2 regions of the Nocardia sp. NPDC058176 genome follow, and region 1 is predicted to be linked to the other one. Evidence: riboswitches for the same ligand, from Rfam matches in the RefSeq annotation. Region 1 holds a riboswitch; the other holds the start of a gene.
What was found. Region 1 has a riboswitch for thiamine pyrophosphate ahead of thiC (phosphomethylpyrimidine synthase ThiC). Riboswitches for the same ligand answer to the same signal wherever they lie in the genome.

Region 1 (4,430 bases):
ACGTCGCCGTGTACTGCTCCAGCGAGTTCGTCGACTCGGTCGCCGGAATGTCGACGGTCGAGTCGGCCAGGCCGGAGGTTTGATTCAACAAGTGCCGCACCGTGATCCGATCCGACCGCGAATCCTCGGTGCGAAATTCGGGCAGTTGTTCCACGACCGGCCGATCGAGGTCGATCATCCCGTCCTCGACCCCGATCATCACCGCCATCGCCGTGAACGCCTTGGTCAGCGAGGCGATCCGCATCGGCGTCCGCTCCGTCACCGCCGCCCCGGCCGAATCGTGCCCGTACCCCGCCGCGTGCACCACCTCACCCCGGTGGGTGATCACCGCCGACACCCCGGGCAATCCGGTGAACTCCACCGCCCGCCCGAGGAAGTCGTCGAAAACCGAGGCGGACAACGCCTCTGGCATCGGCGCGGCCTGCCCCGTCACGGCTGTTCCGAGCCCGACACCGACCCCGATCATCCCCGCCACCACCATCGCTCTGATTCGCATGAGCCCAAGCTATGGTCGCCGCGCCTCCACCGAATCCGCCGATCGCATGCCTCAACCCCTACGAAAGTCGATCCCGAATCACCCACCCCGTGTTGGACGTTCGATCACCAGGCAATGGCGCAAATATCGGCCGAGAGGCCATCGCCACCAGTGCCTGGTGATCGTCGGTCCAGTTCGATGTCGTCCGTCAGGAGACGACGGGGAGGTAGACCTGGCTGCCGTGGTCGGCGAATTCGGCGGACTTCTCGGCCATGCCCGCTTCGATGGCGGCCACGTCGGTGAGGCCTTGCTTCTCGGCGTATTCGCGGACGTCGGCGGAGATGCGCATGGAGCAGAACTTGGGGCCGCACATGGAGCAGAAGTGGGCGGTCTTGGCGGGTTCGGCGGGCAGGGTCTCGTCGTGGTATTCGCGGGCGGTGTCGGGGTCCAAGGACAGGGCGAACTGGTCGTGCCAGCGGAATTCGAAACGGGCCTTGGACAATTCGTTGTCACGGTCCTGGGCGCGCGGGTGGCCCTTGGCGAGGTCGGCGGCGTGGGCGGCGATCTTGTAGGTGATCACGCCGACCTTGACGTCATCGCGGTTGGGCAGGCCGAGGTGTTCCTTGGGGGTGACGTAACAGAGCATCGCGGTCCCGGCCTGCGCGATGATCGCGGCGCCGATGGCGGAGGTGATGTGGTCGTAGGCGGGCGCGATATCGGTGGCCAGCGGGCCGAGGGTGTAGAACGGCGCCTCCTCGCACAGTTCCTCCTCGAGCCGCACGTTCTCGACGATCTTGTGCATCGGTACGTGACCCGGGCCCTCGATCATCACCTGCACGCCATAGGATTTCGCGATCTTGGTGAGTTCTCCGAGGGTGCGCAGTTCGGCGAACTGAGCGGCGTCGTTGGCATCGGCGATCGAGCCGGGACGCAGGCCGTCACCGAGGGAGAAAGTGACGTCGTAGCGCGCCAGGATCTCGCACAGTTCTCGGAAGTGCGTGTACAGGAACGATTCCTGGTGATGAGCCAGACACCACGCGGCCATGATGGACCCGCCGCGCGAGACGATGCCGGTGACGCGCTTGGCCGTGAGCGGGATGTAGCGCAGCAGCACGCCGGCGTGCACGGTCATGTAGTCGACGCCCTGTTCGCACTGCTCGATCACGGTGTCGCGGTACATCTCCCAGGTGAGCTTGGTGGGATCGCCGTTCACCTTTTCGAGGGCCTGGTAGATCGGCACGGTGCCGATCGGGACGGGCGAGTTGCGCAGGATCCATTCGCGGGTCTCGTGGATGTTCTTGCCGGTCGACAGGTCCATGATGGTGTCGGCACCCCAGCGCGAGGCCCACACCATTTTCTCGACCTCCTCGGCGATCGAGGACGACACCGCCGAGTTGCCGATGTTGGCGTTGATCTTCACCAGGAACTTCTTGCCGATGATGGTCGGCTCGAGTTCCGGGTGCTTGTGGTTGGCCGGAATCACCGCGCGACCGGCGGCGACCTCTTCGCGCACCAGTTCCGCCGAGACTCCCTCGCGGGTGGCGATGAAGCGCATCTCATCGGTGACGATGCCCTGGCGAGCCCAGTGCAGCTGGGTGCGCGGGCCGTCGAGTTCGGGCTTGGTCCACCCGTCGCGCAGCTTCGGCAGACCGGCTTCGAGATCGATCACCGCGTTGTCATCGGTGTACGGGCCGGAGGTGTCGAAGACGTCGAAATGATCGCCATTGGTGAGATTGATCCGGCGCACGGGTATCCGCAGGCCGTCGACCTCTTCGTAGTGCTTGACGCTGCCCTGGATCGGCCCGGTGGTCACGGTGTCGACCGGCGTACCGGTCCCGTTCGACGACATGGCTGTGCCCATGGTTTCTTCCTCCCTACGCCGGCATTACCCGGTCAGGTTCATACGGTCGACGGCCCTGAACGCCCGAAAATGGGCTAGCCGTCCTCTCAGCCCGCTGGTGCGAGCCCCCGTTGGCGTGTGAAATTGTCCAGCCCGACCCTACCCGCCCGCCCGGACAGCGCCGGGCGGGCGGACGGTTACACCGACGCCTTGTCCAGCCGCGGCGTCTCGGCGGGCGCGGGCACGGGATCATCGGACTCGTGCAGGCCGAACCGGTTGTGCAGCGCGACAAGCGGTTTGGGCGCCCACCAGTTCCAGCGGCCCATCATGCGCATCAGCGCGGGTGCGAGCAGCCCGCGGATCACCGTCGCGTCGCTGATCACCGCCAGCGCGCAGCCGAGACCGAACAGCTTCATCATCGACACACCGGAGGTGGCGACCCCGAGGAACACCACGCTCATCAGCAGCGCGGCGGCGGTGAAGATGCGTCCGGTGCGGGCCACACCCATCGCGACCGCCTCGGTATTGCCCTCGGTGGTCTTGGGCCCGGCCAGCCATTCCTCGCGGATGCGCGAGAGCAGGAACACCTCGTAGTCCATGGAGGCGCCGAAGGCCAGGGCGAACATGAGAATGGGCATGGCGAGGTTGAGCGTGCCGGTGGCGGTGAAGCCGAGCAGGCCCGCCAGGTTGCCCTCCTGGAAGATCCACACCATCGCGCCGAAGGTCGCCGCCAGCGACAACATGTTGAGCGCCAGCGCCTTCACCGGCAGCACCACACTGCCGGTGAACAGGAACAGCAGGATCAGCGTGGCGATCGCGATCAGCGCACCGGCCAGCGGCAGCTTGCCGGTGATCGCGGTGACCGAGTCCTGGTTCAGCGCGGCCGGGCCGGTGACCAGCACATCCGAGGGAGCGGGCACGGCGCGCAGCGCTTCGAGCTGGGCGCGGCCCGCGTCGGAGTACGGATCGAGCCGGGTGCCGACGGAGAGATAGGCACCGGCCTGCGGGTCCGACATCTCGGGAACCCCGGCGGCCACCCGCAACCCACCGCTGTACACGGCCTCGCTGCTGAGTACGGCGGGTACCTCCGGCACCGTGGACAACTCGCGGGCGTAGGCGTCCAATTCGGCTGGTGTGCCGTCGAATTCGGGCAGCACGATGGTCGCGCTCGAGGCCAGGTCGGCGTCGAACTCGGTGCGCAGGATGTCGCCGACCGAGCGGCTGGCCACGTCGGTGGGCAGCGAGCGGTCGTCGGGGTAGCCGAACTGCACGCCGAGGAACGGCGAGCCGAGCAGCAGCAGGAACGCGGTGGTGGCCAGGGCGATCGACATCGGCCGCTTCATCACCGCGGTCACCAGCCGGTACCAGAACGTCTGCTGCGGCTGCTTCTCGAGCCGGGGCGGGCGCCGGAACAGCTTGCGCAGCGGGGCGCGCAGGTCGAGGGCGTTGATCCGGTCGCCGACCAGGATGAGTAGTGCGGGCAGCACGATCACCGCCGCGGCGGTGGCGGCCGCGACCACGGCGATGCCCGCGTAGGCGAAGGATTTGAAGAAGTACTGCGGGAACACCAGCAGCGCCGACAGCGACAGCGCCACCACCAGCGCCGAGTAGACCACCGTGCGGCCCGCGGTCTGGATCGAGCGGATCACCGCCGCGGTCGGGGTGGAACCACCCGCGAGTTCCTCCCGGTACCGGCTGACGATGAACAGGCTGTAGTCGATCGCCAGCGCGAGCCCGAGCGCGGTGGTCATGTTCAGCGCGAAGATCGACACATCGGTCACCGCGGTGAGTACCCGCAGAATGCCCAGCGCCGCCGCGATGGCGAACAGGCCGATCGCCACCGGCAGCGCGGCCGCCACGACGCTGCCGAACACCAGGGCGAGCAGCAGGGCGGTGATCGGGATGGCGATGGCCTCGGCCAGGATCAGATCCTTGCTGATCTGGGTGTTGATGTCGGAGAAGGCGGCGGCGAGACCACCGGCCTCGATCGTGACCGGACCGTCCTCGACCCGCAGTTCCTCGCTCAGCTTGCCCGCCCGGTCCGGCAGCTCGGCGTCATCGCCCTCGATGCTGGCCAGGATCAGCGCCCGCTGCCCGTCCTTGCTGCGCAGCGCC
Region 2 (4,430 bases), on a different contig from region 1:
CGAGGTCGCGGTCACGATCGGATTGTCGTGCACATCGTTGGTGCGATACAGCAGCTGTTCGGTGTGCACCGGGAACGGCAGGCCGAGCAGGCGGGTCTGCACCGTGCGCGTTCGGACGATCTGACCGGGTGCGTAGGAGCCAAGGTCCGCGGGGTCGTCGTACCAGGGATCCTCGGCGGGCACCGGGATCGGGAGCAGGTCGTAGAGCTGCGGCTCGGTGGGCAGCTGAGGAAGCTGATTCTGATCCGGCGGGAAGCTCGGATACGGCTCGCCGACAGCGGCGCCGATGCCCGCCACCGTCAAGCAGATCGCCGCCAGTGGCACGACCGCCCATCTGGATCGGGCGATTGATGCGAACATCGTTCCTCGTTTCGTTGGCCCACAGCGTTGTGGCTCCGGCTGTGACGCCAATTACAGCATGCACTCTTGTTTAGAACAAGACACCTTTCCCAGATTGCCCATCGCGGTCCCGAGCCCACGAACGCGCGAGTCCCGCCCGCAGTGCTTCCCAGCGCGGGCGGGACTCGATTGCCGACAGGCAGCGGTCAGGAGCAGAAGATCGGCTGGATCGCGTCGGCGCTCGTTTCTAGTTGTAGGAGCACAGCCACTCGGTGCCGTAGTGCCCCGCGTTGTCACCGTCCAGATGGGTCCATCGGCCCAGACCGTCGTCGCCGCACGGACCGCCCTCCACCTGACCGGTGTCGACCGGCGTGGTGGTCGGCGCAGGCGGGGGCGTGGTCGGTCCGCCGCCGTGGTTGGGGTTGGTGCAGATGGTGCCTTCACAGGGGACCCAGGTTCCATCGCCGTTCGGATTCGGGATGGCGTCGGGACCGATGTAACTGCCCAGCGGGCAGCCGGGATCCTGATTGCGGGCACAGTATTCGTCACTGAGGTTGTTGCCGGTGGAACCGTCGGCACCACGCTGCCCGGTGGTCGGACCGGGCACGGGCGCGGTGGTGTCGCCACCGGGGTGACCATCCTCATGGGTGGGCGTGGGAGCGGGCGCGGTGCTCACCGCCGACGTGGTGGTCGACACCGTCGGCGACGAATCCTCGCCCCCGGAGCACCCCGTCACAGCCGCCGCGGCCACCACGAGTCCGAACAGAACCGCGAAAGTCGACTTCACCGAGCTACCTTTCGTTGGAGGATTCGTGACTCGACGCGATCGACCACGTCAGGCCAGTAACCAAAAGATAGCTGAATAAGCTGCCAGGCTCGGGAGGCTGAGCGCCCCGATTGCGCGGAAGGTGGGTTCCTACTCGGCGCGCTGACAGGGTGCGCCGGGCTCACTCCGGCGCACCCTGGTCGACTCAGCCCTCGGAGACCTCGGTGCGGTCGCCGCTCCACAGGGTGTGGAACTTGCCGTCGGCGTCGATGCGCTCGTAGGTGTGGGCGCCGAAGAAGTCGCGCTGGCCCTGGGTGAGGGCGGCGGGGAGGCGTTCGGCGCGCAGGGCGTCGTAGTAGGACAGGGAGGAGGCGAAGGCGGGGACGGGGATGCCGAGGAGGGTGGCGGTGGAGACCACGCGGCGCCAGCTGTCGATGGCGGTTTCGATGGCTTCGCGGAAGTAGGGGGCCAGGATCAGGCTCGGCAGGGCCGGGTCCTGCTCGTAGGCGTCCTTGATCCGGTTCAGGAAGCGGGCGCGGATGATGCAGCCGCCGCGCCAGATCGTCGCCAGGTCACCGGGGTGCAGGTCCCAGTCGTATTCGGCGCTGCCCGCGGCGATCTGGTCGAAGCCCTGTGCGTAGGCGACGACCTTGGAGGCGTAGAGCGCCTGCCGGATGTCCTCGGTGAACTGCTCGACATCGGTGGGCTTGGCGGCGAGCGTGCCCGAGGCCAGGCCGACCGCGGCCTTGCGCTGGGCGCGCGACCCCGACAGCGCCCGGGCGAAGACGGCCTCGGCGATGCCGGTCACCGGGACGCCGAGATCGAGCGCGGACTTGACCGTCCAGCGGCCGGTGCCCTTCTGCTCGGCGGCGTCGACGATGACGTCGACCAGCGGCTTGCCGGTCTTGGCGTCGATCTGGGCGAGCACCTCGGCGGTGATCTCGACCAGGTAGCTCTCCAGATCGCCGGAGTTCCACTGGGTGAACACCTCCGCGATCTGCCCGGCGTCGAAACCGAGCGCGTCGCGGAACAGGTGGTAGGCCTCGCCGATCAGCTGCATGTCGGCGTATTCGATGCCGTTGTGCACCATCTTGACGAAGTGCCCGGAACCGTCGGGGCCGATGTGGGTGCAGCACGGGACGCCGTCGACCTGGGCCGCGATCGACTCGAGCAGCGGGCCGAGCGACTCGTAGGACTCCTTGGGTCCGCCGGGCATGATGGCCGGGCCGTTGAGCGCGCCTTCCTCACCACCGGAGATCCCGGCACCGACGAAGTTCAGGCCGCGCTCGCTCAGCGCGGCCTCGCGGCGGATGGTGTCGGTGTAGAGGGCGTTGCCGCCGTCGATGATGATGTCGCCCGGCTCCATCGCGGCGGCCAGTTCCTCGATGACGGCGTCGGTCGCGTCGCCCGCCTTGACCATGATCAGCACGCGCCGCGGCTTCTCCAGCGCCGCCACGAATTCCTCGACGGTTTCGGTGCGGACGAAATCGCCGTCACCGCCGTGCTCGGCGAGCAGCGCGTCGGTCTTGGCGACGGAGCGGTTGTGCAGCGCGACAGTGTAGCCGTGCTTGGCGAAGTTGCGGGCGATGTTGCTGCCCATCACGGCCAGGCCGGTGACACCGATCTGCGCACGCGCGGTAGAGGTCGACATTGATCAGCTCTCTTCGTTCGGCGGGTCCGACGGGTGCGGAAGACGGCTTCCTTGCCAGCCAAGTTACTGGGTGCCGTTCCGCGGCCGAACACATACCACCGTGACCGGGGTTGCGCGCGGAACCGGGCGTTGCCCGCATGTCGGCGGTCGCTGCTAGGGTCGGTCGAGTTCTGACACGGGGTGTCTCGCGACCGCGAGGCTGAGAACAGACCCGCCGAACCTGTTCAGGTAATGCTGACGAAGGGATGTCATGGTGTCGCACGCCCACACCACAAACAAGTTCACCGATCACCTCTGGGACCGGACGAAGTCTCTCCGGACCGCGATCGACGACCTGGAATTCCTGCGCCTGCTCGGCGAGGGCACCTTGCCGCTCGAGGTGTTCCGCACCTACATCGAGCAGGATTCGCTGTATCTCACCGGATACTCCAAGGCGCTGGCGATTCTCGCCGCCAAGTCGCCGGACCCGCAGACCGCCGCCTTCTGGGCGACCTCGTCCGCGAACGCCGCCGCTGTCGAATCGGCCATGCACGAGCAGTTGCTCACCGGTGGCGCGCTGCCCCCGCGACAGGGTGAGCCGGAGCTTTCGCAGACCTGCTTGGCCTATGTCTCCTACCTGATCGCCGCGGCCGCGACCGAGTCCTACGCCGTCGCCGCGGCCGCCGCGCTGCCCTGCTTCTGGATCTATGCCGAAGTGGGCCGCGACCTGGCCGAGAGCGCCGCGAAGGTGATCGCCGCCGACCCCGCCCACCCGTATGCCCAGTGGGTCACCACCTACGGCGCCGAGGAGTTCCAGCAGTCCGCCGCCACGGCGCGAGCGCTGGTCGACGTGGCCGCCGAGTCGGCGGGTGACCGGGAGCGGGAGGCGATGGAGCAGGCGTTCGTCCTCGCCACGCGCTACGAGTTGCTGTTCTGGGACACCGCCCTGCACCCGCAGCCCTGGCCCGCCGCATGACCGGGCGTCTGCGCCGCGCGCTCGCGGTCATGGCGACCACCGTCGCGACCCTGTCGCTGCTCACCGCCTGCGGTTCGGGCGGCAGCTCCGATGAGACCATCCGGTTCGCACTGGACTGGACGCCGAACACCAACCACGTCGGGCTCTACGTCGCGTTGCAGCGCGGCTACTTCTCCGACGCGGGTCTGGACGTCCAGGTGCTGCCCTACAACAACACCTCCGTCGACACGGTGGTCGATGCCGGAAACGCCGAATTCGGGATCAGTACGCACAATTCGTCGACGTTCGCGCGCGCGTCGGGTGCGCGGGTGAAGTCGGTGCTCGCGCCGCTGCAGCACTGGGCGACGGGCATCGGGGTGCGCGCCGATCGGGCCGACCTCGCGAGCCCGAAGGACCTCGACGGCAAGACCTACGCCGGGTTCGGCGATCCGGGTGAGCGGGAGGCGCTGCAGCAGGTCATCCGCAATGACGGCGGCACCGGCGATTTCACCTCGGTGGTGCTCGGTTCGTCGGCGTATGAAGCGGTCTACGGCGGCAAGGCGGACTTCACCGTCTCGTACCTGGCCTGGGAGGGCATCGAGGCCGAACACCACGGCACCCCGATGCGGTACTTCCGCTACACCGACTTCGGTTTCCCCGATGCCTACGCCATCGTGATCGATGCCAACGAGGGCTGGCTGGCCGAGAACCCGGACCGCGCCGCGAAATTCGTGCAGGCC

Region 2: it holds a riboswitch for thiamine pyrophosphate, as region 1 does, so the genes downstream of both, ACFVVM_RS08425 (TenA family protein) here and thiC (phosphomethylpyrimidine synthase ThiC) in region 1, are expected to answer to the same signal.

Annotation. Positions count from the first base shown of each region.
Region 1 is NZ_JBHVVA010000002.1:690,397-694,826, reverse strand. Features, by position in the region: gene ACFVVM_RS15745 (serine hydrolase domain-containing protein) at 1-496, opposite strand, end outside; gene thiC (phosphomethylpyrimidine synthase ThiC) at 684-2,324, opposite strand; TPP riboswitch at 2,330-2,457, opposite strand; gene ACFVVM_RS15735 (MMPL family transporter) at 2,513-4,430, opposite strand, start outside.
Region 2 is NZ_JBHVVA010000001.1:1,781,038-1,785,467, forward strand. Features, by position in the region: gene ACFVVM_RS08410 (lipase family protein) at 1-360, opposite strand, end outside; gene ACFVVM_RS08415 (hypothetical protein) at 587-1,126, opposite strand; gene gndA (NADP-dependent phosphogluconate dehydrogenase) at 1,311-2,756, opposite strand; TPP riboswitch at 2,923-3,019, shown strand; gene ACFVVM_RS08425 (TenA family protein) at 3,007-3,711, shown strand; gene ACFVVM_RS08430 (ABC transporter substrate-binding protein) at 3,708-4,430, shown strand, end outside.